Regions from separate parts of the Symbiopectobacterium purcellii genome, predicted to be linked through region 4. Evidence: predicted binding sites of a transcription regulator. Region 4 holds the regulator's gene; each other region holds the start of a gene.
What was found. Region 4 encodes CRP, which controls carbon source genes, mostly activating them, when cyclic AMP is high. Its sites were predicted from a motif close to ATGTGANNNNNNTCACAT; they were not measured.
Positions count from the first base shown of each region.

Region 1: the regulator CRP is predicted to act here: its motif matches at 2,449-2,466, upstream of msrB (peptide-methionine (R)-S-oxide reductase MsrB).
Region 2: the regulator CRP is predicted to act here: its motif matches at 2,680-2,697, upstream of K6K13_RS01760 (iron-containing alcohol dehydrogenase).
Region 3: the regulator CRP is predicted to act here: its motif matches at 3,296-3,313, upstream of deoC (deoxyribose-phosphate aldolase).

Region 1 is NZ_CP081864.1:2,256,786-2,264,292, forward strand. It holds gene ansA (asparaginase) at 1-827, shown strand, start outside; gene pncA (bifunctional nicotinamidase/pyrazinamidase) at 866-1,522, shown strand; gene K6K13_RS10440 (YeaC family protein) at 1,554-1,835, opposite strand; gene msrB (peptide-methionine (R)-S-oxide reductase MsrB) at 1,919-2,338, opposite strand; gene gapA (glyceraldehyde-3-phosphate dehydrogenase) at 2,688-3,683, shown strand; partial or broken gene K6K13_RS10455 (D-hexose-6-phosphate mutarotase) at 3,790-4,658, shown strand; gene K6K13_RS10460 (aldo/keto reductase) at 4,765-5,619, opposite strand; gene K6K13_RS10465 (MipA/OmpV family protein) at 5,741-6,490, opposite strand; gene K6K13_RS10470 (PrkA family serine protein kinase) at 7,007-7,507, shown strand, end outside.
Region 2 is NZ_CP081864.1:383,875-391,381, forward strand. It holds gene K6K13_RS01755 (MFS transporter) at 1-1,040, opposite strand, end outside; gene K6K13_RS01760 (iron-containing alcohol dehydrogenase) at 1,346-2,512, opposite strand; gene K6K13_RS23495 (helix-turn-helix domain-containing protein) at 2,836-3,246, opposite strand; gene K6K13_RS01770 (hypothetical protein) at 3,386-3,586, shown strand; gene K6K13_RS01775 (hypothetical protein) at 3,695-4,807, shown strand; gene K6K13_RS01780 (aspartate aminotransferase family protein) at 4,859-6,196, opposite strand; gene K6K13_RS01785 (ABC transporter substrate-binding protein) at 6,604-7,507, shown strand, end outside.
Region 3 is NZ_CP081864.1:695,136-702,642, forward strand. It holds gene ubiT (ubiquinone anaerobic biosynthesis accessory factor UbiT) at 1-397, shown strand, start outside; gene K6K13_RS03410 (GNAT family N-acetyltransferase) at 391-900, shown strand; gene K6K13_RS03415 (GIY-YIG nuclease family protein) at 906-1,208, opposite strand; gene K6K13_RS03420 (methyl-accepting chemotaxis protein) at 1,498-3,021, shown strand; gene deoC (deoxyribose-phosphate aldolase) at 3,400-4,179, shown strand; gene deoA (thymidine phosphorylase) at 4,221-5,555, shown strand; gene deoB (phosphopentomutase) at 5,619-6,842, shown strand; gene deoD (purine-nucleoside phosphorylase) at 6,893-7,507, shown strand, end outside.
Region 4 is NZ_CP081864.1:4,602,266-4,609,772, reverse strand. It holds gene K6K13_RS21505 (polysaccharide lyase) at 1-94, opposite strand, end outside; gene K6K13_RS21500 (lytic polysaccharide monooxygenase auxiliary activity family 9 protein) at 1,117-1,896, shown strand; gene K6K13_RS21495 (lytic polysaccharide monooxygenase auxiliary activity family 9 protein) at 2,391-3,326, shown strand; gene K6K13_RS21490 (aminodeoxychorismate synthase component II) at 3,623-4,198, shown strand; gene argD (bifunctional acetylornithine/succinyldiaminopimelate transaminase) at 4,323-5,546, shown strand; gene crp (cAMP-activated global transcriptional regulator CRP) at 5,613-6,245, opposite strand; gene K6K13_RS21475 (OsmC family protein) at 6,562-6,969, shown strand; gene K6K13_RS21470 (phosphoribulokinase) at 7,037-7,507, opposite strand, start outside.

The DNA.
Region 1 (7,507 bases), 2.3 Mb from region 4:
CTGCCGATTGGCAGGCTATCGCTGAGGATATTCAACAACATTACGATGAATACGATGGCTTCGTGATTCTGCACGGCACCGATACCATGGCCTTCACAGCTTCTGCCCTCTCCTTCATTATGGAGAATCTGGCAAAGCCGCTCATTGTTACAGGGTCACAAATTCCGTTGGCCGAATTGCGTTCAGATGGGCAAACCAACCTGCTTAATGCACTGTACGTCGCGGCTAATCATCCGGTAAATGAAGTCAGCCTGTTCTTCAATAACAAGCTGCTGCGCGGTAACCGCACCACCAAAGCCCATGCCGACGGCTTCGATGCGTTCGCCTCTCCCAATTTTCCGACCCTGTTAGAGGCCGGTATTCATATACGCCGTCTGGTGCCAGCGCCGTCAGAAACCTCCTGCGCACCGCTGATCGTACATCCGATTACCCCGCAACCGATCGGTGTGATCACTGTCTATCCAGGGATTTCAGCGGACGTAGTGCGTAACTTCCTGAGCCAGCCGGTCAAGGCGCTGATATTGCGCTCTTATGGTGTGGGTAACGCGCCGCAAAGCCCGGCGCTGCTGGACGAGCTGCGTCAGGCATCAGCGCGCGGTATCGTGGTGGTTAACCTCACCCAGTGCATTTCCGGACGGGTGAATATGGAAGGTTACGCCACCGGCAATGCGCTGGCGCAGGCTGGCGTGATCAGCGGTTTCGATATGACGGTGGAAGCCGCGCTGACTAAACTGCATTATCTGCTGAGCCAACCTGATTTAACCCCTGATACCATTCGCCAGCTAATGCAACAAGACCTGCGCGGCGAACTGACTCAGGACGCCTAACCCGGATGCTGGAGCGAGCTGCCATGAACCCTGTCGTCATAAACCATGCCCTGCTGTTGATTGATTTGCAGAATGATTTTTGTCCGAACGGCGCACTGCCTGTCGCAGAAGGTGACATCACCATCGATGTTGCCAACGCCGCGATAGCGGTGGCGCAGCGTGCAGGAATGCCGGTCATCGCCAGCCAGGACTGGCACCCGGCTAATCATCTGAGCTTCGCAGCCAACCATCCGAACGCTGTCGTGGGAGAGCGTGGCGAACTGGCAGGATTAGCGCAAACATGGTGGCACGTGCACTGCGTACAGGGCACGCGTGGTGCAGAATTTCACGCGCGCCTTGAACGTGGGGCGTTTGATGCGGTGATACAGAAAGGCACTCAGCCTGACATTGACAGCTACAGCGCTTTTTTCGACAACGGCAAACGCGCCTCCACCGCACTGGATGCCCTGTTGCGCCAACGCGGTATCACGCAGTTGACCATCATGGGGCTGGCAACGGACTACTGCGTAAAATTTACCGTGCTTGATGCACTGACACTCGGGTATGACGTGCAGATCGTTGAATACGGTTGTCGCGGGGTAAATCTCCAACCGGGTGACAGTGAAGCCGCTTTGGTCGAGATGGTGGCTCACGGAGCGCGCCGTATTAGCCTGGCCGACTTTAGCGCGACCTCAGCGCCCCCCCCCCCCGCTTAACGCAGAGCCCCTGTGCATTCAGGGGGCTTGCTTACTGGCGTTCTCGCTGAATCAGCTTGTCGATGGCAAACGCCTGCTTCAGCTCTTGCTTGCTTTTCATCACCAACTCACCGTCGGTATTGATGGTCATGTGTTCCGCTTCCACGTTATGGCGCGATTGCCATAGCATCACCATTTGCAGGCAATTTTCTTTTTGCTCCGGCGTCAACGGCACGCCATCAGGCCATTTCCCCAGCTCCACGGCGGTTGCCAGGCGTTGGTAGATATCCGGCGTCAGCGCCGTCACAACCTCATCAAGCTGTTTATCGAGCATCGTGATTGCCATCCTGTCATTGCTATTTTTGATCAAAATCCAACAGGCTGAAACGTTTTAGCTACAACTGTCATCCCGCAACGTCAGCCATCCACTTTCTCACCGTCGCTGCCATCGATAAAGCTCAACGAGGCCGAGTTAACGCAGTAACGTTCCCCAGTGGTTTGCGGACCATCGGGGAACACATGCCCCAAATGGGCATCGCATTTACCGCAGCGAATTTCGATACGGTGCATGTTATGCGAAAAATCTTCCAGATAGCGAATGGCTCCCTTCGCCACGGGCCGATCAAAGCTGGGCCAGCCGCATCCTGAGTCATATTTGTTGTCGGAGTAAAACAGCGCGCTTTGGCAACACAGGCAGTGATACACCCCGGTGCGTTTATTATGCAACAGTTTGCCTGAATAGGCAGGTTCAGTGCCGCGTTGCTGCGTCACGTACTGTTGCATCTCCGTCAACGTTCCCTTGCCTGCCGGTGCAGACGTTGAAGCTGGTTTGTCCATGATTGTCTCGTTATCATTTTTGTTTGGCATTGCTTAGCTTAACAAGAATTAACATCCTCATAACGTTTTTTCCGACTAAAATGAGGAGTAACCGACCAAGGCCCCAGCAATTGTGACACTCATCACATTTATCGGGACTGCGGGCTTTATATTGGTGCAAACGGTCCCATTTAAGGGAAAGATGTTCCTAAGTTTCATTACGGCGCATTTTCGTGCAACCTTTGCGTCTCAGATTTGACTTGCCGCAACTATTGACACGATTCCGCTTGACGCTCAGCAAGGTTTTTGTAATTTTACAACCAACCTTTATTCACTAACCATTATTCACAAACCATAGCTGGTGGAATATATGACTATCAAAGTAGGTATCAACGGTTTTGGCCGCATCGGCCGCATTGTTTTCCGTGCTGCTCAGAAACGTTCTGACATTGAGATCGTTGCAATCAACGACCTGTTGGACGCTGACTACATGGCTTACATGCTGAAATACGACTCAACTCACGGCCGTTTTGACGGCACCGTTGAAGTGAAAGACGGTCAGCTGATTGTTAACGGCAAAAAAATCCGCGTTACCGCAGAAAGAGATCCGGCTAACCTGAAGTGGGACGAAGTTGGTGTTGACGTGGTTGCAGAAGCAACCGGTATCTTCCTGACTGACGAAACTGCACGTAAGCACATCACCGCTGGCGCGAAAAAAGTGGTTCTGACTGGCCCGTCCAAAGATGACACCCCGATGTTCGTTCGTGGTGCCAACTTTGACAAATATGCCGGACAAGATATCGTTTCCAACGCATCTTGCACCACTAACTGCCTGGCACCGCTGGCAAAAGTGATCAACGACAACTTCGGTATCATCGAAGGTCTGATGACCACTGTTCACGCCACCACGGCTACGCAGAAAACCGTTGATGGCCCGTCTCACAAAGACTGGCGCGGCGGCCGCGGCGCATCCCAGAACATCATTCCGTCCTCTACTGGTGCAGCTAAAGCAGTAGGTAAAGTTCTGCCAGAGCTGAACGGCAAACTGACCGGTATGGCGTTCCGCGTTCCGACCCCGAACGTTTCTGTGGTTGACCTGACTGTTCGTCTGGAAAAAGCAGCCTCTTACGAAGAAATCAAGAAAGCCCTCAAAGCCGCTTCTGAAGGCGAGCTGAAAGGCGTTCTGGGCTACGTTGAAGATGACGTGGTTTCCACCGATTTCAACGGCGAAATTCTGACGTCTGTGTTCGATGCCAAAGCCGGTATCGCGCTCAACGACAACTTTGTGAAACTGGTTTCCTGGTATGACAACGAAACCGGCTACTCCAACAAAGTACTGGACCTGATCGCCCACATCTCCAAATAAGGCGACGGTGCGATAAGCGATGCTAGGGGCGACATAATGTCGCCCTTTTTATTAGCTGCGTTCCGCCATGATGCAACACGAAATACAAATAAAACAAGGTAACATCATGAACGATAAAATTTTTCACTTCCCATCAAATCTGAAATTTCATCCACGCTCACTCAACGCCAGATAGACCAACTGCCGGTTATTGTGGTTGATCATCCGCAGGTACGTGCTGCCGTCACGCTGCAAGGTGCCCATCTGCTGCATTGGCAGCCGCAGGGTGAACCCCCCGTGCTGTGGTTGAGCGACAATATGCCGTTCGCTGAGGGTGTCGCCATTCGTGGTGGTGTGCCGATCTGTTTCCCATGGTTTGGTCCATTCGCGGAACCTAACCACGGTTTTGCCCGTTTGCTGCCGTTGGAATTCACCGCGCACCGTGAAGACGCCAACGGCGTTGAGCTGACTTTCACCCTGCGTGATACGCCGGAGACGTTGGCAAGCTGGCCACACGCTTTCACGCTGACGGCGCGCTACAAGCTGGGTAAAACCTGCACCATCGAATTAGAAGCGCAGGGCGATTACAGCATCACCAGCGCCTTGCACACCTACTTCAAGATTGGTGACATTGACCATATCCGCGTCAGCGGTTTGGGCGATACCTTTATTGATAAGGTCAATCAAGGCAAGTTGACGACGCAAGGTGGCGATCTGACATTCAGCGCGCGTACCGACCGTATCTATACGCATCCAGAAGCAGTGAGCAGCATCGTGGATCCAACGCTGAAACGCACTATCGACGTGCACCACACGCACCACAGCGATGCGGTTGCCTGGAACCCGGCGGCAGAAGTGTCTAAAACCATCGCTGATATGCCGGATGACGGTTATAAAACCTTTGTTTGCGTGGAAACAGCACGCGTGACGCAGCCGTTTGTTGCTACTCCGGCTGCACCCGCGCGTTTGACGACGGTGATTAGCGTAAAACGTTGATCAGAGAAACGGGTTTACGTCCGTAGATCCGAAATCGCCGCTCGCAGCCATGCGGGCGGCGTTAGTCACATAATGCTAACCCATTGAGCCTCACTGCCCTATCCCGCTACACAACAGCCAACGGCTGCTTACTGGTCGGTGCGGGAAAAGCGGCATCCAGCGCCGCGATATCACCACTGTCCAATTCCAACGTGAGCGCGTGTGCGTTTTCTTCAACGTGGGCCACCGAACTCGCTTTCGGAATCGCCATCACACCGGGTTGTCGCAATACCCACGCCAGCATAATCTGAGCAGACGTCGCCTGGTATTTTTCTGCCATACGCGTTATCACCGGGTGAGAAAACAGGTTGCGGCGCAGCGTACCCGCTTGAGCTAATGGACAGTAGGCCATCACCGGCACGGCACGTGCCTGACACCAGGGCAGTAAATCAAATTCAATGCCGCGCGAGGCAACGTGATAGAGCACCTGATTGGTCATGCAGCGCTCACCGCCCGACAAAGACCAGAGTTCATTCATGTCGGCCACGTCCAGATTGGACACGCCCCACTGACGAATTTTGCCTGCCTGTTGCAGCGCCTCCATTGCCGTGATGGTCTCTTCCAACCGGATACCTCCGCGCCAGTGCAGCAGGTATAAATCCAACACGTCGGTTTGCAGCCGTTTCAGGCTGCGCTCACAGGCTTCAATCGCTTTCGCACCGCCCGCATTGTGCGGATAGACCTTGGAGACCAGAAACGCTGCGTCACGCCGCCCACGCAGTGCAGCACCCACTACGCTCTCTGCACCACCGTCGGCGTACATTTCTGCGGTATCAATAAGCCTGAGCCCGAGATCGAGCCCTGCCTGCAAGGCCTTTATTTCACGCGCCTTCTCACTGACCGCTTCCCCCATAAACCACGTGCCCTGCCCGATAGCGGGCAGCGTTGAACCATCAGGAAATCGAATCTGTCGGGTTGTCATCGCCATCCTCCTTGCATCCTGTTAACTACCCTAGCTGAGCCACAGCGCGCCCAAAACGTGCAAATGGGGTGAAATCACCCCATTATTGTGCGGCATTTGCCCTGTTTTAGCGCATCAGGCGTTAGAAGCGATAGCTCACACCCGCGCCAAACACCATGGTATAGCTGCGATCGACCATCGGACTCTCTTTTACTTCATCCGCCAGGCGTACATAACGCCCGGTCGCCCATGCGCTCCAGCTATCGTTAATACGGTAGTTGGTGCTCAACTCGGCGTACGGTGACCAGTCACCATCAGGACGGTAAGCGCCTAAGCCTGAGCGTGATGCCTCTTTGCCACTGATACCAAAGTAGTAGCGGTTGAGTCTTTCGCTGCTCCAGGTCACACCGACGCCCGGCGTCAATGACCAGTCACCCAATTCGAAGCGATACAGATAGGTGTTGTCCCACAGATAACCGTCGCTGTAACCCAAGGTATCCGCCATCAGAGAGGTGCGCAAAATGCCCCAGGACGCGGAGTGAGAATAGGCCAGCCCCGCCATCAGCGTGCCACGGCGCTTATCCAGTTGCTTCATCTGCGCATCGTCGTTATCGCTCGGTTTGAATCCCAGCGCAGAATAGAGTGCAGTTACCGACAGGCGATTTTGTCCATCATTCCACAGGTAATACCCCCCACCCAGCCCGCGAAAATAAAAGTTGTCACTTTCATAGGTGACCATGGGCACCGGATACAGGGCGTTATCGCCCCCACGATACGGGCTGATGGAACCTAAAACCCCGGCCCCCAATGAGAAATCCGCCGCAGCGGCCGTTGTTGCTGCCAGCGCTCCTGCCAACAGCACAGAGGTATAAATCACAGATGATTTTTTCATAACGTTATTATTCCTATTACTGATATGAATTATCAAAATCGTATTTCGCTCATATCAATCATAATCGTTAAATGTGCAAACCGCATGGCATTAAACCACATGCCGCACCTATCGTTGTTCCAGATGAGCCAAAGGCATGAATGCCCAGTGGCTACTGCCATTGTAGCGGCATACTTCGCAGAGTGAGTTATTGAAATATCTTAAAAAGATGTTTTCACCAATGAGGAAATTTTGCAGATGCCAACTACGCTTAATGACAGGGAGATGAATGTTCCTGAGTTCGCAGGTCAGCATCAGCGCGTTCACCAGCCTTCCCACCTCACCCAGAGTGGGTTAAGGATAACGCGCCTTGTCAGTGTAATAACATCCACACTGCTGCGAATGTGGCATAAGGGTTGCTGTATTCAGAGAAATCATCTGCCAGAGGGCTACACATCTATGGCCGTATAAATAACGCCGCACATTATTTAACAGGCTCTCTAAATCTGTGCTAATCGACGAAGGACGGGCATCGCTATGAACATATTTGATCATTACCGTCAGCGTTATGACGCTGCCAAGGACGAAGAATTCACGTTGCAGGAATTTCTTAACATCTGCCAGCAGGATCGCAGTGCCTATGCGAGCGCCGCCGAACGATTGTTAATGGCGATCGGTGAACCTTCGATGGTAGACACCGCCCATGAGTCTCGCCTTTCCCGTTTATTCTCCAACCGGGTGATTGCACGCTATCCGGCCTTTGAAGAGTTCTACGGCATGGAAGATGCCATAGAGCAGATCGTTGCTTACCTGAAACATGCCGCACAGGGGTTGGAAGAGAAGAAACAGATCCTCTACCTGCTCGGCCCGGTGGGCGGCGGAAAATCGTCGCTGGCTGAGCGACTGAAAGCCTTAATGCAACGCGTGCCGATTTATGTGCTGAGCGCCAACGGTGAGCGTAGTCCGGTGAATGACCACCCGCTGTGCCTGTTCAACCCACAGGAAGATGCCGATATTCTTGAAAAGGAGTACGCGGTA
Region 2 (7,507 bases), 720 kb from region 4:
TTGCCGAGGTTAAATGCACCGATATTAACCGATGAGGCCAGCCCAGGAGCACCTGCCGCTTCACGCATTACCCAGGTTTGCAATGGCGGGACTACGGCAAAAGCCGCGGTTCCCCAGATGACCAGGCCGATGGCGGCACCTGCCTTGGTGGTTGCCAGCCAGGGGAATGCCACCATGCTGATGGCGATCAGGCTTAAAAATACCATCAGCGAGCCTTTGACTGAACGGTCTGCCAGTTTGCCGCCTAACTTGGCTCCGAGGGTGAAGCCAATGCCAATCAACACCAACATGCCAGTCACATAGCCGGGAGAAACTTGCGTAATCGATTCGAGCGAAGGGGCAATGTAGGTGTAGAGTGTGAACATGGCCCCAGCCCCCATAACGGTGGTCGCCAGGATCACTAACACCACGGGCTGTGTGAGCACGCGCAGTTCAGCTCGCACATTGGGCCTTTCTCCATGGCCGCCTTTGGGCAGGAAGGCACCCAGTGACAGCATTGCCGCTACGCCCAACAACGCGATACCCAGAAAAGATTCACGCCACCCGACCACTTGGCCAAACCAGGTTGCCACGGGAACGCCGCCGATATTGGCGATGGTTAACCCCATAAACATGGCGGCAACGGCACTGGCCTGTTTCTCTCGAGGCACGAGGCTTGCCGCCACAATTGAACCAATACCAAAGAATGCCCCGTGGTTTAAGCTTGTGATGATACGTGCAATCACCAGGCTGGTGTAATTGGGGGCTATGGCGGAGGCCAGATTGCCCAGGGTAAAAATTGCCATCAGCGCCATCAAGGCTCTGCGGCGCGGCCAGCGAGCGAACAGCAGCGTCATCACCGGCGCACCGACCATCACGCCGATGGCATAAGCAGAAATCAGCATTCCTGCGGTCGGGATGGATACATCCATACCCTGAGCGATGGTCGGGAGCATGCCCATGGGGCCGAATTCGGTGGTGCCAATACCAAATGCGCCAACGGCGAGCGAGAGCAATGGCAGGGTAGAATGGGTGCGTGAAGAGGTACGGCTTGTCGGCATGATTTGCTTCCTAATCGTTGCGATTTGAACGCCACCAGCATTGAATCGCCCCGGAACGACAGGCATCCATCAGCGCTTGCGATTTGAACTCGGCATTCTGCCGCGATTAAGCGAGGAGATAAACGTAGAAAAATAAAAAACACTTTTGCGAAAAGTGGCAGACTGATGGCAATGCCAGTTAGTTATTATCGATGAAAATACTGAGAGGGATATCGGGTGAAGGCTGTAGAGGGGGTTGCTCTACGCGTTATTTCGGACTCACAGGCCCTGCCGCGTCGGGTAACTCCCTCTTGGTAATGTATTAATTACAAAATCGCCTCGCCTTCATAGGCCTGACGATACAGCTCAATAACCTGTTCTTTGGTGGCTTTGCGTGGGTTGGTCAGTTGGCACACGTCTTTCTTCGCATTCTCAGCCATGATGGCAAAATCTTCCGGTTTGACGCCAAGGCTCTTGAGGTCGCGCGGAATGCCCACCTGTTGGCCCAAGCGTTGAATCGCGCTAATGGCTTTCAATGCGGCTTCATCTGTCGACAGCCCATCCACCTTTTCGCCCATGGCTTCGGCGATATCCCTGAACCGGTTGAGGTTGCCGATGAGGTTGAAGGATTCAACGTACGGCAGCAGAATAGCATTACACACACCGTGCGGCAGATTATAAAAACCGCCGAGCTGATGCGCCATGGCATGTACATAGCCCAGTGACGCGTTGTTGAAGGCAATTCCCGCCAGATATTGCGCGTAAGCCATATTGTCCCTGGCTTTCATATATTCACCATTGGCAACGGCCTTTGGCAAATATTGGGTGATCATTTTGATGGCTTTTAAGGCGGCGGCATCGGTAAGCGGGTTTGCCATAGTAGAAACATAAGCTTCAATGGCGTGTGTTAGTGCATCCATCCCGGTCGCCGCGGTTAATGATGGCGGCATGCCGACCATTAACTCCGGATCGTTTATGGAGATCTGTGGCGTAACGCGCCAGTCAACGATCGCCATTTTCACTTTGCGTTCTGTATCGGTAATAATACAAAACCGGGTAATTTCCGATGCGGTGCCCGCGGTGGTGTTAATGGCCATCAGCGGGATCATGTCATTGATCGATTTATCGACGCCTTCAAAGTCGCGAATATTTCCACCGTTAGCGGCGATAAGGCCAATCCCTTTCGCACAGTCATGCGACGAGCCACCACCGAGAGAAACAATCGCGTTGCAGTCATTTTCCCGATAAGACTTGATGCCTTCGGCAACGTTTTTATCCGTCGGGTTGGGCTCCGCACCGCCAAATATATGAACGCCAATACCTGCCTTTTTATAAATTTCAGCAACCTTATCCGCCATTCCGCTTTTGGCGAGAAAGGCATCGGTGACAATAAGGATCTTTTTAGCATTTAACGTTTTTGCAAGACTGCCTGCTTCCTGAACGCTGCCCTCACCAAATACATTTCGTGTGGGTAGAAAATAATATGTCGACATACAATTTCCCCTATTTATAAATGATGGTTGTCAGTATGTTCATCAGAGCTTCTGGTCATTTTGTTAAAAAATAGCCACTTAGCGCCAACATTAAGCAGCACCAGATATGAGTAACAAAAGCAGAGGGTGAACATCTGTGGGCAGTGTAAGGGAATAGTGGTGATGAACTTTGATTTGCATCACATTATGTTCGATTGTTTTTAACAATAAGTGACATTGTTTTTACAACTAATTTGCGAGATGTTTAAAACTGACCAAAGATAAGCGTTGTAGTGGGAAGCGTGGAATGGAACGCAGGGGGAACACGAAACGATGGGAGAGCATTAATAGTCGAAGAGTGCAGCGAGAGAAGTACCAAGTCCTGCGGCGATGATACTGATGATTTCTAAGGTTGGATTTCTGACGCCACGTTCAATACCACTTAAGTAAGTTCGATCCAGATTACATCTACTGGCCAGTGCCATCTGCGTGAGTCCGGCCTCAACGCGCAGCGTTTTGATGCGTTGTCCAAAGCGCCGCGTAACGTCACCGGTGTTCTGCATATCGACACTGTCCTGTTGTTGCTGTCTGTGTGATTCATCATTATAACCCACCCAAAGTAGAACGTTATCTGTGCAATCTGCATTTTCATGTGTTGCTTCATTCTGGTGATAGCACCGCTGCAAGTCGATGCGGTGAAGTGGGTACCAGCCCGACCTGAAGCCCGAAGGCGCTAAAGCGCTTGTTGATGACATTCACAACGTTAAGCTCCCACCAAAAGTGCATAAAAATCAGAGCATGCCCGTTGCCAGCCTTTGATAATCAATTGCATCATGTAGCGCGTTTTGCCCGATAGCGGGCTGGTAATGGAATGATGAAATAACAGGATGCTCGATGAAGCGGCTAACACTATTGACTCTGGGATGGGTACTGTCTGCACCGGCGTTTGCACAGCCACAACTGCCGGCGGTGGTTATCAAAGATGTGACCTTGGTGTCCGGTACTACGGTGAGAGTGGGCAATGCCATTAACGCCCTTTTTCGTATTTCCACGCTGGGGAATGGGACGACGGATTTATGGCTTAATGTCGATTGAGATACCGGCCAAAAAACACATCTGTTTGCCAGTATTACCCCTCCCGTACCACACCGGCCAAGCATTCGGGTCTATGGCGCGGGCTCACTGGCGCGTTATGTCCCTGGCATGCCTTTCGAACCAGAGGCAGACAGCCCCTATAGCACCGATCCTGCACTGGATGTGTGCCAACAAAACGTTCCCATCCCCAAATGGGTTGCGCTTGCTGAAGCCGATGCGCAGGGTAATCGACCCTTTATTGATGTGACCAACAGTACCAGAGTGGGCGATCGGCTTCAGGTCCGTCTTGCAACGGACTACGGGCGTATCCATCAAGATGAAAAATACCTCGCGCCCTATTCGGTGAAAATAACGGATAAGGTTTTTGACTGTGCACTGGATAAGGGCCAAACCCTTAATCAGCTGGCGTTGGATAATCAGGGACGAATAACGGATAGCCAGTCTGAAGAAAACCCTGCATTCACCGCGCTTTCCGCTGACGACGCCGCGCTCGCAAAAAGGCTTTGCGCAGTTAACGATATTCGTCAGCTTGGCGGTAACGGCACGCTGGCATGGCGTGAAAAGCCGATGGCGGAGGATTTGCCGTTACGACCTGATTTTGCGCAAAACGATCCGGCACCGATCCAAAGCCATCCACTGCCACAGGCCGTGGCGGATACCGTGCAACAGGCGGTTGCGACACCGCAGCAGCGCCCGACATTTAAGCGCCTGAGCTATGCCCAAAAATCACCGGGCGAGGATCTCGCCGCGTTTGTGGTACAAATCGATGTCCTACCGGACGGAACCGTACTGACGTTGGATAAGATGACGTTGGGTGGTGTGGTGTTTTATTCACAACATGTACGTCTGTTTAATATCGTGGACGTTAAAAAATGGGATTCGCTGGCAGAACAACCGGTTATCAGTCATACGCTGGAAAACACATTTGTGCTGCCTTTGGCGGCGGACACCACGTATCGCTGGAAGAATAGCCAGAGCGATAACAAATCGACCGGTCAGCAGTGCCGTGCAGATAGCGCATGGCGCAGCGCCGTGGCCATTAGCCCGCATTTCCCCGGTCGCTATCTGGAATTCACCTGTACTGACGATCGCGGTGATGGCCGCCCGATGAGCAGTGACTATGCTTATCTTGAGGATCTGCACGTGTTTATTCGTATCGGTTATCACGAAGGCGGTGAGAAAAAACGCTTTGCCTTTGACGATGTGACGCTGGTGAAGTGATCTCTCTTGGCGCACGTTCCCCGCTTGAGTGGAGAACGTGCGCAAGCTGAATTAACGCACGGCACTCAGCACCTTGTCCAACGACCCGACCAGCCAGTCGATATCCTGCGCCTGAAACGCCAAGGGTGGGCGCAATTTCAATACGTTGCCATACGGGCCTGCTACCGAGGTCAGTACCCGCTCGGCCCTCAGGCGTTCAATCACATCCAGCGCCAGTGCTTTGTCAGGGGTTTTGGCGGCGCGATCGCTCACCAGCTCGAAACCGATAAACAGTCCGGCTCCGCGCACATCGCCCACGCATTCATGGCGATCGGCGAGTTGTGCCAGTTCTTGCCGCAGTTTTTCACCGACAATCAGGCTGTGCTCCTGCAACTTCTCTTCGCGGATCACGCGCAACACTGCCTGCGCCGCCGCCATGGAGACCGGATTGCCGCCAAAGGTGTTGAAATAGGGGATTTCATCGCTAAAGGCGGCCAATACATCGGCTTTGGCCAGTAGGCCAGACACCGGAATCCCGTTACCCATTGGTTTACCCAGCGTCACCACATCTGGCACGATGCCGTGACGTGCGAATCCCCAGAAGCTGTCGCCAGTGCGTGCAAATCCCGGTTGTACCTCGTCGGCGATAAAAATACCGCCATTGGCATGCACCACGTCGAGTGCTGGTTTCAGAAAGCCTGCCGGCCCTGGCAGCACGCCATCAGAAGAGAAGATCGAATCGACCAGCAGACCCGCGAATTTGATGCCATGCGCGGCCATGTCGTCGATCTGTTTTTGGATTTCATTGGCAAACCAGATGCCTAAATCGGGTGTGTCAACGCGGTAACGATCGGGGGGCGGCACCAGACGCGTGGTGGGGGCGAGCGGTTGGCCGCTGCCCAGTGACTGTGATGCGCCGGAGGTCAGTTTGCTGGTGCCGTGGTAGGCCTCCTGGCTGACGATGATGCCGGTACCGCCGCTGTACGCTTTGGCGATACGGATCGCCAGATCGTTGGCTTCCGAGCCGGTGCACATGTACATCGCTTTGTTGATGTCGTCAGGTACGGTCGTCAGCAGGTCGGCGGTGTAATCCAGAATCCGTTCATGCAAATAGCGGGTGTGGGTATTAAGCTGGCTCATCTGCTCATGCACGGCGGCAATGACAGCGGGGTGGCAGTGTCCGATGCTGGCAACGTTGTTATAGACATCCAGATATTTATCGCCAGCGGCATCCCACAGGTATTGCCCTTCACCGCGGACCAAATGCACGGGGTTGCGATAAAACAAACGGTAGGATTCACCGAGCAGTCGGCTGCGTTTATCGGTCAGTTTGCGCGTTTCGGCATCCAACGCATCCGCGTGTTCTGCGCGAAAGCTATTGGTATCCATGATAGTTGAACGTGTTGCCATGATGACTCCAAATTTCGGTTAAGCACCGTATTTCTGTCAGACACCGTGCATAAACAGGATGGGAATAGCTTACGCACTAACGCGATTGAAAGGCAACAAAATACACAAAAACATTTAAATGCACTTTTTTGATGCGTGTAAAACACCAAAAAAGTGCAATCCTTTACACACCATTCTGCGTTACTACTCTCCGATTACACCACGATAATTAAGCAATACCTTGTTTTATTAGCCTCTATTACTCTGATGGGAGCGCTTTTTCGCGGATTGGCATGATTAGTGCTTAAAACTACACAGATGCAAAATAACGCACAGAAAAACGCAGAATGTGAAATGCACAAAAGTGCTCACTTTCTCAGGGCTACGCCACCGAGTTATGACTTCCGCAACCATTAAGGGGAACATTTATGAAACGTTTTTCATTACGCCGTACCAGTCTGATGGCGGCATGCGCCTTTGCGACCCTGGTGGGAGCGGCACAGGCAGGCACCATCACGGTGTATACCTCGTTGGAGGAGGATGAAATCAAGGATTACGTGGCGCAGGCGAAGAAGGACATGCCGGATGTCACCGTGAATGTGCTGCGTTTGTCGACGGGCGATCTCGGTCCGCGCATCCTGGCAGAAGCCAAGAACCCACAGCACGACGTAGTCTGGGGATGGGCGCTGACCAACGTGATGGACCCGCGTATTTCCGCGCTGCTTGAGCCGTATGCTGCCAAAGGCAGTGAAAAACTGGATGAAACCTATCGCGCACCGGATAACAAATGGTTTGCGGCCACCGGTTACATGGCGGCGTTCTGTGTGAACACTGAAGCGCTCAAAGCGAAAAACCTGCCGGTTCCTGCCACCTGGCAAGATCTGACCAACCCGATTTACAAAGGCGAAGTGGTGATGCCGAACCCGGTTTCATCGGGTACAGGGTATCTGCAAATCGCCGCGCTGCTGCAATCCAAAGGGGACGATAAAGGGTGGGAATTCCTCAAATCGCTGGATGGCAATATTGCCCAATACACCAAATCCGGCTCTCGCCCGTGTAAAGCGGCGCGCACCGGTGAATACGCTATTGGCGTGTCGTTGGCGTTTGCCGCAATGCAATCTATCGAAGAAGGATATCCGGTCAAAATGGTCATTCCCAGCGATGGTGCAGGCTATGAGCTGGAAGCCTCCGGTCTGATGGCCGCATCAAAAAATAAAGCCGACGCCCAGCGTTTCCTGGATTGGACCTTATCTAACAGCGCCGCGACGCTGTACACCAAATACAAAGAGATCGTCACCATCCCCGGCGTCGAACAATCGAAAGCCGCCAAGC
Region 3 (7,507 bases), 1.0 Mb from region 4:
GGCGTTGGATGAAGGCGAGCTGTCATTTCTGACAGAACGCTGGCTGAAAGTAGAAGTCCGTGATGTTGGGCTGACCTGGTTCGTCACCTTGCGAGACGATCGCCTGGTAGTGAGCCAGCATGAAGTGGAAGACGTCAGTTTCAGTGCTGAAGCCAACGATCTGGTGCTGATCGCCGCACGTCGTGAAGATCCCGATACGCTGTTTTTCCAGCGTCGCTTGCGCATTGAGGGGGACACCGAACTGGGTCTGTATGTTAAAAACCTGATGGATTCTATCGATCTGGATGCCATGCCTGCGCCGTTGCGTATTGGCCTGCTGCGTTTAGCCGATTTCGTTGAGGCGGGATTACATGAGGGCGCGATGCACGCTGACGATCGCGCGGCTACAACATGTTAGTACGGGTGGAAATTCCGGTAGATGCAGCAGGTATTGATGCGCTGCTGCGTCGTGCGTTTCCCACCTCGGCAGAGGCCGAACTGGTTCATCAACTGCGAGAAGACGGGCTGTTAACACTTGGCGTTGTCGCGACGGATGACGAAGGCGTAGTGATGGGATACGTCGCTTTTAGCCCGGTAACCATCGCAGAGGAAGACCGACAATGGGTCGCTTTGGGGCCGCTGGCGATAGATGAAACGCTGCGCTGCCAAGGATGGGGAGAAAAACTGGTTTACGAAGGGCTGGATGCGCTAAACGAGTTTGGCTACACCGCCGTGGTGGTACTTGGTTCTCCTGCATATTATGCCCGTTTTGGCTTTGTGCCTGCGCGGGAGCAGCAGTTACGCTGCCGCTGGCCTGATAGCGATGACGCCTTCCAGATGTATCCGCTTTCCGATAACCATTTTGAAGGCGTGAGTGGCATTGTGGATTATGCTGCGCCCTTCCAACGTTTTCTCCCCTGATCGCTTCAGGGAATATCGATGCATATATAGTCAGAGAGTGCCGTCGGCTGGTCGCGTACCAGCCTCTCTTTTTGCTGCTTGCTCAGTTGCTTGAGACGGTATTCCAGCCGTAACGCCGTGGTGTGATCCCCCACTTCACAGTGATACACCAGTGTCAGTTCGCCTTTTCCTCGCAGTGCCTTTGCACCCTTTCCATCCTGATGTTGTGCCACTCTGCGCGTTATATCGCGCGTGATGCCAGTATAAAGTGCGCCGTTGGCGGTGCGCAGCATATAGAGTTGCCATTGGGGGCGTAAGGCGTCTGTCATGGGTAAGGGGCATCTTTATCAGTCACGATAAGCGCAGTGTAGCCCGAAGCGCTGAATTCAAAAAACCTTATATTTAATGCGTCTTTGATGTAACGATAACTTTACTTGCCTTGATAATATAACGCGACGCACTTCCTTTTTAGTATGAATAGCCCCCTTTTTAAAGGGCATAAGATGTAAATATATCTTATCGGGGCGTTCATTGTTTTTAAAATTTTTTTTGAGACGCGATGAATACTTTAATCCAGGGATCGCTATGCTGGTAAATCTTCTATCCAGGGATTTTTCTATGAGCATTAAATTAAAATTGATTTCAGTTATGACGTTGATGGCATTACTACTGGGTGTCGTTACGATAATAGGACTATCGGGTATTAATAACGTTAATCAGTCGATGAAAACCCTGTATAACGACAGGTTGGTGGCACTGGGGTATTTGGCTAACGTCACTCGCCAGACGGACAGCGTGATGTTTGAAATCGCCAGCGTTGATCTGGCCCAGCCAGATAATGTCAGTAATGCGCTAGGCCAGATTGAAAATGCACTTAAAACCTATGATCAACAATGGACGCTATACAGTAATACCTATCTGACAGGCGAAGAGAAAACGCTGTTTGAAAAGTATGCTGCATTACGCGAAACGTATCATCAGAACGTTATTATTCCTGCTATCAATGCCATAAAGAATCATGACAAAGATAAGTTGGAAGATATTATTAACCATTCGCTAAAAAAAGAGTATTTACCGTTACAACAGATTATCGACCAGCTTATCAAGCTTCAGTCTGACGTCGGCAGTGCACTATATTCTGAATCTCAAAGTGATTTGAGTCAGATATTATCAATGGTTGTGATTATATTTTTAGCCGGTGTCTTGATAGTAGCCTTTTCCGGCTGGCGATTGATTATGTCGATTGCGGTGCCCATCAAGCATGCGGTTGAAGTGGCGAGGAGCGTCGCGGGTGGCGATCTTACCCATCAGGTTGACATCACGTCGCGTGATGAAATGGGGCAACTTCAGACGGCATTACAAGAGATGATGCTGAACCTGACTGGTATCGTTGAACGCGTTCACCGCAATGCCGATATCATTGCCACAGCGTCCGGCCAGATCAGTAGCGGCAATATCGACCTTTCGTCTCGCACCGAGCAACAGGCCAGTTCTTTGGAAGAGACGGCTGCTTCAATGGAGCAAATCACCTCGTCGGTAACGCTGAATGCGACCAATGCAGCACATGCCAGCCAGCTGGCGGTGTCTGCCTCTCAGCAGGCGGTCAAAGGCGGGGACATGATGGTGGAGGTGATTGCGGCGATGGAGCTGATGGTGACCTCATCGCAGAAAATTACCAGCATCATTAACGTGATTGAGGGCATCTCGTTTCAAACCAATATTTTGGCACTCAATGCCGCCGTAGAGGCGGCGAGAGCCGGTGAGCAAGGGCGTGGTTTTGCCGTGGTGGCCGGAGAGGTACGTTCGCTGGCGCAGCGCAGTGCCAGTGCGGCTAAAGAGATTAATGAGCTCATCAACGCCTCGGTTGAACAAGTGAGCCAAGGTCGTCATGTCGTCAGGAATGCGGGTAATGCTATTCAAGAGGTGGTGACGGAGATTAAGCAGGTGGCCTCACTGGTGACCGAAATCTCCACTGCCAGCCATGAGCAAAGTTTAGGGATTGGGCAAATTAATACGGCGATTTCACAAATGGAGACGGTCACTCAGCAGAACGCGGCGTTGGTGAATGAATCTGCTGCTGCCAGTTCGCTGGCAGAACGTGCAGAAGAGCTCAGTATGGCCGTTGGTGCATTCCGCATCTGATTATCATCAATCGAAACACAAGGATGTGTTTCTCTCTGACCCGTTATACCCATCATATTTCAAGTTGCATGTACGTTGGCTGGGCTTATCCACTCGAATCACTTACTTGAGGCAGCTCATCGGGATTCATTCGCAAGCGCTGTTCAAAACGTTAACGTTTTGTCCTGCAACTCGAATTATTGAGGGTATATAACGTCCTTGCCGCCCCATTAATAGCCCACGGCACATCGCGATCTCTCCTCCCGTCTTATACTTATCGAGCAGCATGGTGGAAGAGTGACTCTGACCGCATTAATGTTGTTTAAATTACATTATACTTGTTTTTTGTTATTATTCTCACAATAAAGCGTGAAAAACCATAACATACAGGATATTGCTATGACTGACTTAACTGCTGTAGCGCAACGTGCGCTGGGGCTAATGGATTTGACCACCCTGAACGACGATGATACACCAGCGCGGGTGATCGCACTCTGTCAGCAGGCGCGCAGCGCGGCAGGAAACACGGCTGCCATCTGTATTTATCCCCGTTTTATCCCACTGGCGCGTAAAACGCTGCGTGAGCAGGGCACGCCAGACATCCGTATTGCGACCGTAACCAATTTTCCTGAGGGCGGTGATGATATTGATATCGCCTGCGCGGAAACCCTGGCGGCGATAGCCTATGGTGCCGATGAGGTGGACGTGGTGTTTCCCTATCGTGCATTAATGGCGGGGGACACGGAAACCGGTCATACGCTGGTGGCTGCCTGCCACACGCTGTGCCAGAAGGCTGGCGTGCTGCTGAAAGTGATCATTGAAAGCGGTGAGTTAAAAACGGATGCCTTGATTCGTCAGGCAAGTGAAATAGCCATCGATGCTGGCGCCGATTTTATTAAAACCTCCACGGGAAAAGTGGCGGTTAACGCCACGCCGCACAGCGCTGAAATCATGCTGCAAACCCTTCGTGATAAAAACGTCGGCGATCGCGTGGGCTTCAAAGCCGCAGGCGGTGTGCGCACCGCACAGGATGCGGCGATTTACCTGAAGCTGGCTGATGACATCATGGGTGAAGGGTGGGCCGATGTCCGCCACTTCCGCTTTGGCGCATCCGGCCTGTTAGGCGATCTCCTGACTACGTTGGGGCAGAAGGGCGCTCCCTCGTCGTCGGGCTACTGATGGCGTGGTGCATTACGGCAGTTTGATCGGGAGGCATGGCTGTGTTTCTGACTCAGGAAATCATTCGCAACAAGCGTGATGGCAAGACGTTGAGCGAAGATGAAATTCGTTTTTTCATCAATGGGATATGCGATAACAGCGTCTCAGAAGGGCAGATCGCCGCGCTGGCGATGGCCATCTGTTTTCGCGACATGACCATGGATGAGCGCGTGGCGCTAACGCTGGCGATGCGCGATTCGGGCAGCCGATTACACTGGGGCGATCTCAACCTGAATGGTCCGCTGGTGGACAAGCATTCGACGGGCGGCGTAGGCGATGTCACCTCCCTGATGCTGGGACCCATGGTGGCGGCGTGCGGCGGCTATGTGCCGATGATATCCGGGCGCGGTTTGGGCCACACGGGCGGCACACTGGACAAACTCGAGTCGATACCCGGCCTCAACATCTTTCCGGAAGACGAGCGGTTTCGCGACATCATTCGTCAGGTTGGCGTGGCGATCATCGGGCAAACCCGTTCTCTGGCACCTGCCGATAAGCGTTTTTACGCCACGCGTGATATCACCGCAACGGTCGACTCTATCCCATTGATCACCGCCTCAATACTGTGTAAAAAGCTGGCGGAAGGACTGGATGCGTTGGTGATGGATGTCAAAATGGGCTCGGGCGCTTTTATGCCCACTTACGCGCTGTCGGAACAGCTGGCGCAATCCATCGTTAGCGTAGCAAATCGAGCGGGTTGCCGTACCACGGCGCTGTTAACCGACATGAATCAGGTGCTGGCATCGAGTGCGGGTAATGCGTTGGAAGTCCGTGAAGCGGTTCGGTTTTTAACGGGTGAGCACCGTAATTCCCGGCTGTATGATGTTAACATGTCGCTTTGCATTGAGATGTTGCAGGCAGGCCGTCTTGCAGAAACCCCTGATGTGGCACGCCAGCGTCTGCAAGCGGTGCTGGATAGTGGACGCGCCGCTGAGGTATTTGGCCGTATGGTGGCAGCACAGGGCGGGCCAACGGATTTTGTCGAGCAGATGGACGCTTATTTACCGGTAGCCGTACTCAGTAAACCGGTGTTTCCCGTCCGCAGCGGTATCGTTACTGCGATGGATACCCGGGCGCTCGGCATGGCGGTGGTCGCGCTAGGCGGCGGTCGTCGTCAGGCGGGGGATGCTATCGATCACAGCGTCGGGTTAGACGCTGTGGTGAGCGTGGGCGAGAGCGTGGGTGCCTCGCGTCCTCTGGCGGTAATTCATGCCAACAGTGAAACCGTATGGCAAGCGGCGGCGCTGGCGGTGCAAACCGCCATCAGCATTGGTGATGAATCGCCAATAGCCATGCCAATGGTTTATCGCTGTATCGGTGCCGATCAGGCTGATTAACCGCGAGTCACTGGTGCAACATCGAGCAACGCAAACGTCGCTTACGAAAGATGAGAGAAAACAATGAAACGTGCATTTATTATGGTTCTGGATTCATTCGGCATCGGTAGCAGCGCAGATGCGGCGCGTTTTGGCGATGCCGGTTCTGATACCCTTGGTCACATTGCGCAAGCCTGCGCCGAGGGCAAAGCCAATCAAGGTCGTAGTGGGCCACTCCATCTGCCGAACTTAACCCGTTTAGGGCTGGGCAAGGCGGCGGAAGCCTCTACCGGGCATTTCCCTGCGGGATTGGATGCTAAGGCAGACATCATCGGTGCGTATGCGCACGCCAGTGAAATATCCTCTGGTAAAGACACGCCGTCGGGCCACTGGGAGTTGGCAGGGGTGCCGGTGCTGTTTGATTGGGGCTATTTCAGCGATCAGGAAAACAGCTTCCCACAGGCATTGTTGGATTTGTTGGTAGAACGTGCCAATTTGCCGGGGTATCTGGGCAATTGCCACTCTTCCGGCACCGTTATCCTTGAGCAACTGGGTGAAGAGCACATGAAAACCGGGAAACCGATTTTCTACACTTCGGCCGACTCTGTGTTCCAAATCGCCTGTCATGAAGAGACCTTTGGGCTGGACCGATTGTATGAACTGTGCGACATCGCGCGCGAGGCGCTTACCGATGGGGGCTACAACATTGGGCGTGTTATCGCTCGCCCCTTTGTTGGCGATAAGCCGGAAAATTTTCAACGCACCGGTAACCGTCACGATTTAGCCGTTGAACCGCCTGCGCCTACCGTACTGAAAAAACTGGTGGATGAAAAAGGCGGGCAGGTGGTTTCCGTTGGCAAGATTGCCGATATCTATGCCCAGGTGGGGATCACTAGGAAGGTCAAAGCGACCGGTATCGATGCGTTATTTGATGCCACGCTGAAAGAGATGGATGCCGCAAGCGACGATAGCATTGTCTTTACCAATTTCGTTGATTTTGACTCTTCCTATGGCCATCGACGCGATGTTGCTGGCTACGCAGCAGCGTTGGAACTGTTCGATCGCCGCTTGCCGGAAATGCTGGCGCGGGTTAAACAGGGCGATATTCTGATTCTGACCGCCGATCACGGGTGCGATCCCACCTGGCCGGGCACCGATCACACCCGCGAACATGTGCCGGTATTGATCTATGGGCCGAATGTGACGCCGGGTTCGCGCGGGCACCGCTCCACGTTTGCTGATGTCGGCCAAACGGTGGCGCACTATTTTGGCGTGTCCGCTATGGACTACGGCACCTCGATGCTGTGATCGCCGGTATTTACTGAATTCACACGACGTACTCTATAAGGAATCAAAAAATGGCAACGCCACATATCAATGCGGAAAAAGGGGATTTTGCCGATGTTGTACTGATGCCGGGCGATCCGCTGCGTGCGAAGTACATTGCCGAAACCTTTTTGGAAAATGCCCGTGAAGTCAACAATGTGCGCGGCATGCTGGGCTATACCGGCAGCTACAAAGGGCGCGCGATTTCGGTGATGGGGCACGGTATGGGTATCCCGTCCTGCTCTATCTATACCAAAGAGCTGATCACGGAATACGATGTGAAAACCATCATTCGTGTTGGCTCCTGCGGTGCGGTGCGCGAGGATGTGAAGCTGTATGACGTGGTGATTGGCATGGGCGCATGCACGGATTCAAAAGTAAACCGTCTGCGCTTTAAAGATCATGACTTTGCAGCTATTGCCGATTTCGATCTGGTGCGTAATGCGGTTGACGCGGCTCAGGATAAAGGCATTACCGTTCGGGTGGGCAACCTGTTCTCTGCCGATCTGTTCTACACGCCAGACCCGCAGATGTTCGACGTGATGGAAAAATACGGCATTCTTGGCGTCGAAATGGAAGCCGCGGGGATTTATGGCGTCGCGGCTGAGTTTGGTGCCAAGGCGTTGGCCATTTGCACCGTCTCTGAC
Region 4 (7,507 bases):
CGGTGGTGGCATAGCCGCCGGTATTCGCGGCAAACGCACCTTGTACGGTCAATGTCAGCAGCCCTGCGGTTAGTGAAAGTAAAACGTGTTTCATTCCTGTCATCTCCTGAGGGAGTTATGGTTTTGCGCCGGCATCATGTTTGCCATGCCGATGGTAGGGTGTATTATTGTTTCAATAAAAATGAAAAGTGCTTTTACTGTATTGCGATACCATTTAAGCAAAAATTCTGAGAAAAAAAAATAAAAGGTAATAATTGAGAGTGAAATGATTACTCGCCATTTTAATATTTTTTACAACGTGTTCTACTTTTAATGAAAATTAAAAAATCATTTCAATTCAATATATTGTGTATTTTTCGGTGTTAAAGGAGGGGCGGTGGTTCACATTTGACGATGTGTAAATCTACATAACGTTACGCTTTAGTTATTTCTCATTGAGGACGGTGCAATTTAAATTTTAAAAGTTTAATGTGAATCACATTTTCGCATGCATGTTGAAATATCGAATATTAAGCTGATTTGTTAATCATTTATTGTGTAATTAATTACATTGCTAATTGTTTTACTGTGTTCTTTTGAGTTAACAAAGCACATTGTTTTTATTAATAAACTATAATGCTGTTAAAACTTATAGCAATGTTTGAGAATATGATTACATTTGATGGAAAGAGTATAAGGTTACCGTATGAAAACAATTCCTTATACTGTGGTTTGTAAATAACAATGTGCGATCTCGATGCTTTGTTATTTCATAAAAATAACGGCGTTTTTAATTTCTGCTAGTATCACTAATGTGATTTTTCGAGGTTTTGCATAAGTGCTAATCATCAGTTAGCTAATTATTAGTAAAGACATGACTCGATGGGAGTGATGTTTTATCTGCGATTGATTGTTCTTTTTTTAATATTAAACCCCACCAGATTTAATTCTATTGAATAGACCTTTTAATTGAAATTCATCTCATTAAATTATGTTTGATAAATATGAGGTTTTTTGAGGCGTGGGTGAAGAGTTATTTAGCATGCCTCTTTTTAGAAGGAATAGATCGTTAGCTTTTGCTAAAGCGAAATTTGTGCCCCCCAATGTTAATCTATTATTAATAGTAAGGTATATAATATGAATAAGCCTGACGATTATAACCCGCATGGTAATGAGCATAGCCCCGACCCTTGTAATGAGTATCGCCCTGATCCTTGTCCACCTCAACCTTCTCCGCCCAATCCTGAACACCATGACCATTGCTGCTGCGCTCCACAGGATCGGTATTATTACGGTGACCTGTTTCATGGTCAAGTGACTAGCCCACTGTCACGTTCTGCCTTTGCTGCTTCGCAAGGGTGGATAGCAACGTGGGAGGCCAATGAAATGGAAGGAGGAAAAAACTTTCCAGAGAATGTCGGCGGGTCATTCAATCCTCCCTGGGCTAATAACCGATTCTTGACCGATAGTGTGAGCGCCGTTCCTCCAATAGATGGAAGAATCATCAGTGGCGGCCGTACCGGTAGTCGCGATGTTGTGAACTTTACGGATCAGGAATTGATTAACGCACGTGGCAGGGCGTGGCCAAGAACCCGTGTCTCGAGTGGCCAGCAATTTAATGTACAATGGGTTTATACCGCATTACATAGGACACGTGGTTATTCTTGGTGGATTACTACACCTACCTGGAATCCTCAACAGCGGATATCACGTTTCAGTCTTGGTACAAACTCTTTTTATAATGATTATAATACCCTGACGCCGTTTTGGAATTTTTCTATCGCACAGATGGGCCCAACAGTTAACCATAGCGTCACATTGCCTAATAGAACGGGTCACCATGTGCTTCTATTAGTATGGATCGTTGCTGATACAGGGATGGGTTTCTACCAAGCGTTCGATTTGGATTTTGATTAAGCTCAATCTGTAAACCGGGCACCTCAGTGCCCGGCTTTTATTATTGTGCTTTCCAATTATTTATTAAAGATACTAATTGTTAGTCAGTCAACCATTATCATCGCGTAGTGTTTTTTAATGGATGTTTGTCTAGCGCTTGTCCTGCTTTGAGTTTTTTATCCCACCAGAGTGCATTTGTTAATTTTTTTAAATTTCATCTGTGAAACCCTTTTTCTGTAGAAAAAAGGAGGTCTTATCGACTGTACTATATCAACTTTTTGAAAGTCGATTCTTAACTGAATAATTTGATCTTGAATTATGTTTGAGATGGAGCGGTTTTGTCCTTTTTACTCGATCCTAAATATACTCTCGAATTTTCTATTCTATTTATTCAGTTTGAATTTAACTCGGTAATGCTGAAAATAAAATACATACATCGCTATAGACTAGTTATAGCGTTGAGTGCGTTTTATTTGTCAATGTATCGTTATTTTATAAATAATGAGAGGTGAGTTATGGATAAGAAAAACCCGCATGGTCATCACGATCCTGAAAAAGAGGGTTGTAACGATCATACGTCGCCTGATGAATATCACGAACCTCAGAAGGATTATGGCGATTGTTATCCGTCGCCTAATGGGTATCTCGGCCCTGTTGTTGATCCTTGTGATTTACATTCGCCACCTGCAAGCCATTATTGTGAACCTGTCGGTGATCCTTGCTATCAGGGGCCGGTAATAACACCCGCACATGGTTGGCTTTCCTCTCCAGTAAGCCGAACTGGTTTCGCGGTAAGCAGAGGTTGGTTACCGAATGGATGGCCGGCAAGTGAAATGGAGGGGATGAAGAACTTTCCTCTTTTCACCAACGGAAACAGTTCTGCGAATCTTGTCTGGTTTCCTGGTGAAGGCGGGCCATTCCCGGATTCAATCCACATCTTTCCTGGGGTGGCATCGCCCGTGCCTGATGGTCGGATATTTAGTGGTGGCCAAACGGCGAATAATCGTGACATCGTAAACCTCACCGATGATGAATTGGAGATGAGGCACGGGGTGAGATGGCCAAGAACCAACGTTGAATCCGGCCAATATTTACCGATTAGTTGGAATCATACGGTTGTGCATGCCACCCGTGGTTATCGCTATTTCATTACTCGAAATGGCTGGGATCCCACGCGGAGAGCGACACGCGCAGATTTTGAAGATGCACCTTTTGCCAGCGTTATAAATCGGACTCCGCCTCTCAATACTCTGCCGACACAAACCATCAAATTGCCGACAAATAAAACAGGCCATCATATTATTCTCTCCGTATGGATGGTGGCGAACACCGGTGCTGGTTTTATTCTGCCTTCGACGTTAACTTCGGTGGCGGTGGCGGTGGCGGTGGTGGCGGCGGTGGTGGTGGCGGTGGTGGCGGACGGAAAATCCGGCGCCGTGGTCTCCGAATAGCGTGTTTTATCCTGTAGGCGTTTATGTTTCGCACAACGGGGGATTTATCGCTGCCGGAGCGCTCATACATCCAATAGCGGTTGGGCACCAGGAGTTGCCTTTACCCTTTGGGTTTATGTCAGGCCAATGGTTTAGATCATCGCATTTCACACTACACTTGCAAACCGGGCACTGAGGTGTCCGGTTTTTTGTTACTCGCATAATTTATTGAAAAATAATAATAAAAAGTTATTCATTGCCTAAATACCTACAAGCACAGTAGCCTACAGCATCTCTTTTTCGCGTAAACTTGCCCCATGCTACTACTCATCGATAACTACGACTCCTTCACCTACAACCTCTACCAGTACTTTTGTGAACTGGGCGCAGAGGTATTGGTTAAACGCAATGATGCCCTGACGTTGGCGGACATTGAAACGCTGGCTCCTACGCATCTGGTTATTTCCCCCGGTCCTTGTACACCGGATGACGCGGGTATTTCTCTGGCGGCGATTCGCCATTTTGCAGGCAAACTGCCCATTCTGGGCGTGTGTCTCGGTCATCAGGCGATGGGGCAGGCATTTGGTGCGCGCGTAGTGCGGGCGCGTGAGGTGATGCACGGCAAAACCTCCGTGATACAGCACACCGGGAGCGGCGTTTTTAGCGGGCTGGCGCTGCCATTGACGGTGACGCGCTACCACTCTCTGGTGATTGACCCTGCCTCTTTGCCTACTGCGTTTGATGTTACGGCCTGGACGGAGCGTGACGGTGAGCGTGATGAAATCATGGGAATACGCCACCGTACCTTGCCGTTAGAAGGGGTGCAGTTTCACCCGGAGAGCATTCTGAGTGAGCAAGGGCATCAATTGTTGCAGAATTTCCTTAATACCTGAGGTTATCAGCACCGGTTGCGATAAAACGGACTGTCATAACGCGCTATTTTATAACCTTGTGTATTGATTTTTTATGCATATTTGATGATTATATTTTCACTTTAAGCGGTGTGGACGAAAGCAAATGACAACAGATTCAAAGGCGGTAACCCGGGCGACGCATGACAAGGTGATTCTACCCGTATACGCACCGGCGCAATTTGTGCCTGTTAAAGGCAAAGGGAGTCGCGTATGGGATCAGCAAGGGCGCGAGTACATCGACTTTGCTGGTGGGATTGCGGTAACGGCATTAGGTCACTGCCACCCTGCGCTGGTGGCGGCGTTAAAGCAGCAGGGCGAAACGCTGTGGCACACCAGCAATATCTTTACCAATGAGCCCGCGCTGCGTCTGGCCAGCAAATTGATCGACGCCACCTTTGCCGAACGCGTGTTCTTTGTTAACTCTGGAGCTGAAGCCAACGAAGCGGCTTTCAAGCTAGCTCGTCACTATGCGATTAAGCGCCACAGCCCGTATAAAACCAAAATCATTGCGTTCTACAATGCGTTTCACGGTCGCACCTTGTTCACTGTCTCGGTCGGTGGCCAGGCGAAATACGCTGATGGCTTCGGACCAAAACCGGCCGATATCGTGCACGTGCCGTTCAACGATCTGGCCGCAGTAAAAGCGGTGATGGATGACCACACCTGTGCCGTGGTGCTGGAGCCGATTCAGGGTGAAGGTGGCATTACACCGGCCACGCCAGAATTCCTCAAAGGCGTGCGTGAGCTGTGCGATCAGCATCACGCTCTGCTGGTGTTTGATGAAGTGCAAAGCGGCATGGGACGTTCCGGCAAGCTGTTTACCTACATGCACTATGGCGTGACGCCGGATATTCTTACCACGGCGAAAGCGTTGGGCGGCGGTTTCCCCATCAGCGCCATGCTGACCACTGAAGAGGTCGCCTCGGTGATGACCGTTGGCGTACACGGTACTACCTACGGCGGTAACCCGCTGGCTTGTGCGGTGGCTGAAGCCGCATTGGACACCATCAATACCCCACAGGTGCTTTCCGGTGTACAAGCACGCCACGAGCGTTTCGTCTCGATTCTTCAGGCGATTAATGAAGAGCACGGTATTTTTGAACAGATTCGCGGTATGGGCCTGCTGATTGGCGCAGAACTGAAGCCGAAATGGCACGGTCAGGCGGGTAAGTTCCTTGCCGCTGCCGCAGAGCAAGGCGTGATGGTGCTGGTCGCTGGGCCTAACGTGGTGCGTTTTGTGCCGTCGCTGGTGATTGATCTGGAAGATATCGATCAGGGCATGGCGCGGTTCGCGCGGGCGGTCGAAGCGGTGGTGAAAGCGGAGTAGCCTAGACTTGTCAAAAGCACGCTGCGCAGTGCACAACGTGCTTTTGTCTCAACGGCGCTGAGGGTATCAGCGTGTGCCGTATACCACGATAGTTTTGCCGTGTGCCGAGATCAGATTCTGATCTTCCAGCATTTTCAGAATACGGCCTACCGTTTCGCGGGAACAGCCAACAATCTGACCAATTTCCTGACGCGTGATCTTGATTTGCATCCCATCCGGGTGCGTCATGGCATCGGGTTGCTTCGCCAGGTTCAACAACGTCTGTGCAATGCGGCCCGTGACATCCAGGAAGGCCAGATTGCCCACTTTCTGGGAAGTCACCTGGAGGCGACGCGCCATCTGTGAGGAAAGACGCATCAGAATATCCGGGTTGACCTGGATCAGCTGACGGAATTTTTTGTAGGAGATTTCAGCGACTTCACAGGCAGTTTTTGCCCGTACCCATGCACTGCGTTCCTGGCCCTCTTCGAACAGGCCCAGTTCTCCAATAAAATCCCCCTGGTTGAGGTAGGAGAGGATCATTTCCTTGCCTTCTTCATCCTTGATCAGCACAGCTACTGAGCCTTTCACGATGTAGTAAAGCGTTTCTGCCTTTTCACCTTGGTGAATTAGCGTGCTCTTCGATGGATACTTGTGAATATGACAATGAGAAAGGAACCATTCAAGAGTCGGGTCTGTCTGCGGTTTGCCGAGAACCATTCGCTGTTATCCTCTGTTGTAATTCACTGCGCAAATTACAGGGTTCAGAGTTCCCTGTACGGCGTATTAACGTGCTAGTAGTAAAAATTCCGTGTTGGCGGACTGACGTCAGGGAATATACTGGCCTCTGTATGGCGACGTCACGACCCGTTCTGACCGTCAGCTTAAAACTGAAGGAACGGATTCTATTCCTGTTTGTAACACAGCTTGACGAGCCTGTCTTGTGTTGTCTCGCTTCAGCATGATTAAGCTCTAGTTATCGGCGGTTTTTATATATAACAGTGAGTAATTTTCGAATAAATTTGAGGAGTTGTGGATGCAAGCGCGCGTAAAATGGGTCGAAGATCTGACCTTTCTCGGTGAGTCGTCATCCGGGCATCAGATCCTGATGGATGGCAATGCTGGCGATAAAGCGCCCAGTCCGATGGAGATGGTGTTGATGGCGGCAGGAGGCTGTAGCGCCATTGATGTGGTGTCCATTTTGCAAAAGGGCCGCAATACCATTACCGGGTGTGAAGTCAAATTATCCTCCACGCGTCGTGAAGAAACGCCGCGTCTGTTTACCCATATCAACCTGCATTTTGTCGTCACGGGCGTAGGGCTAACGGATAAGGTGGTTGAACGAGCCGTATCGCTGTCGGCGGAGAAGTATTGTTCAGTGGCGCTAATGTTAGAAAAGGCGGTGAAGGTCACGCATAGCCACGAAATCGTCGCTGTCGCCTAGTTTCTTCATAGTCGAATAGCTTTCTTCGTTGTCGCATCGTTTTCTGGCGGGCTGCGTGTGTTTTATCTCAGCCCGCGCTACGCCCTTCTGCCAGCCGTTTTACCAACGGTGCCATGATCAGTTCCATGGCGAGCCCCATTTTTCCCCCCGGCACCACCAAGGTATTGATGTGTGAAATAAACGAGCCTTGCAGCATGGCCAGCAGGTAGGGATAGTCAATATGCTCGACGCCCTGGAAATGGATCACCACAAAGCTCTCGTCCAGCGAAGGGATCGCCTTGGCCGCAAAGGGGTTTGAGGTATCAATCGTCGGTACGCGCTGGAAGTTGATGTGGGTGCGAGAAAACTGCGGCGTGATATAGGTAATGTAATCCTCCATGGAACGCACCACAGAATCCATCACGGCTTCACGCGAGTGACCGCGTTCGTTGATATCGCGCACCAGCTTTTGAATCCATTCCAGATTGACGATGGGAACCACACCGACCAGTAGGTCAACGTGCTGGGCAACATCGTACTGGTCAGTGACCACGGCACC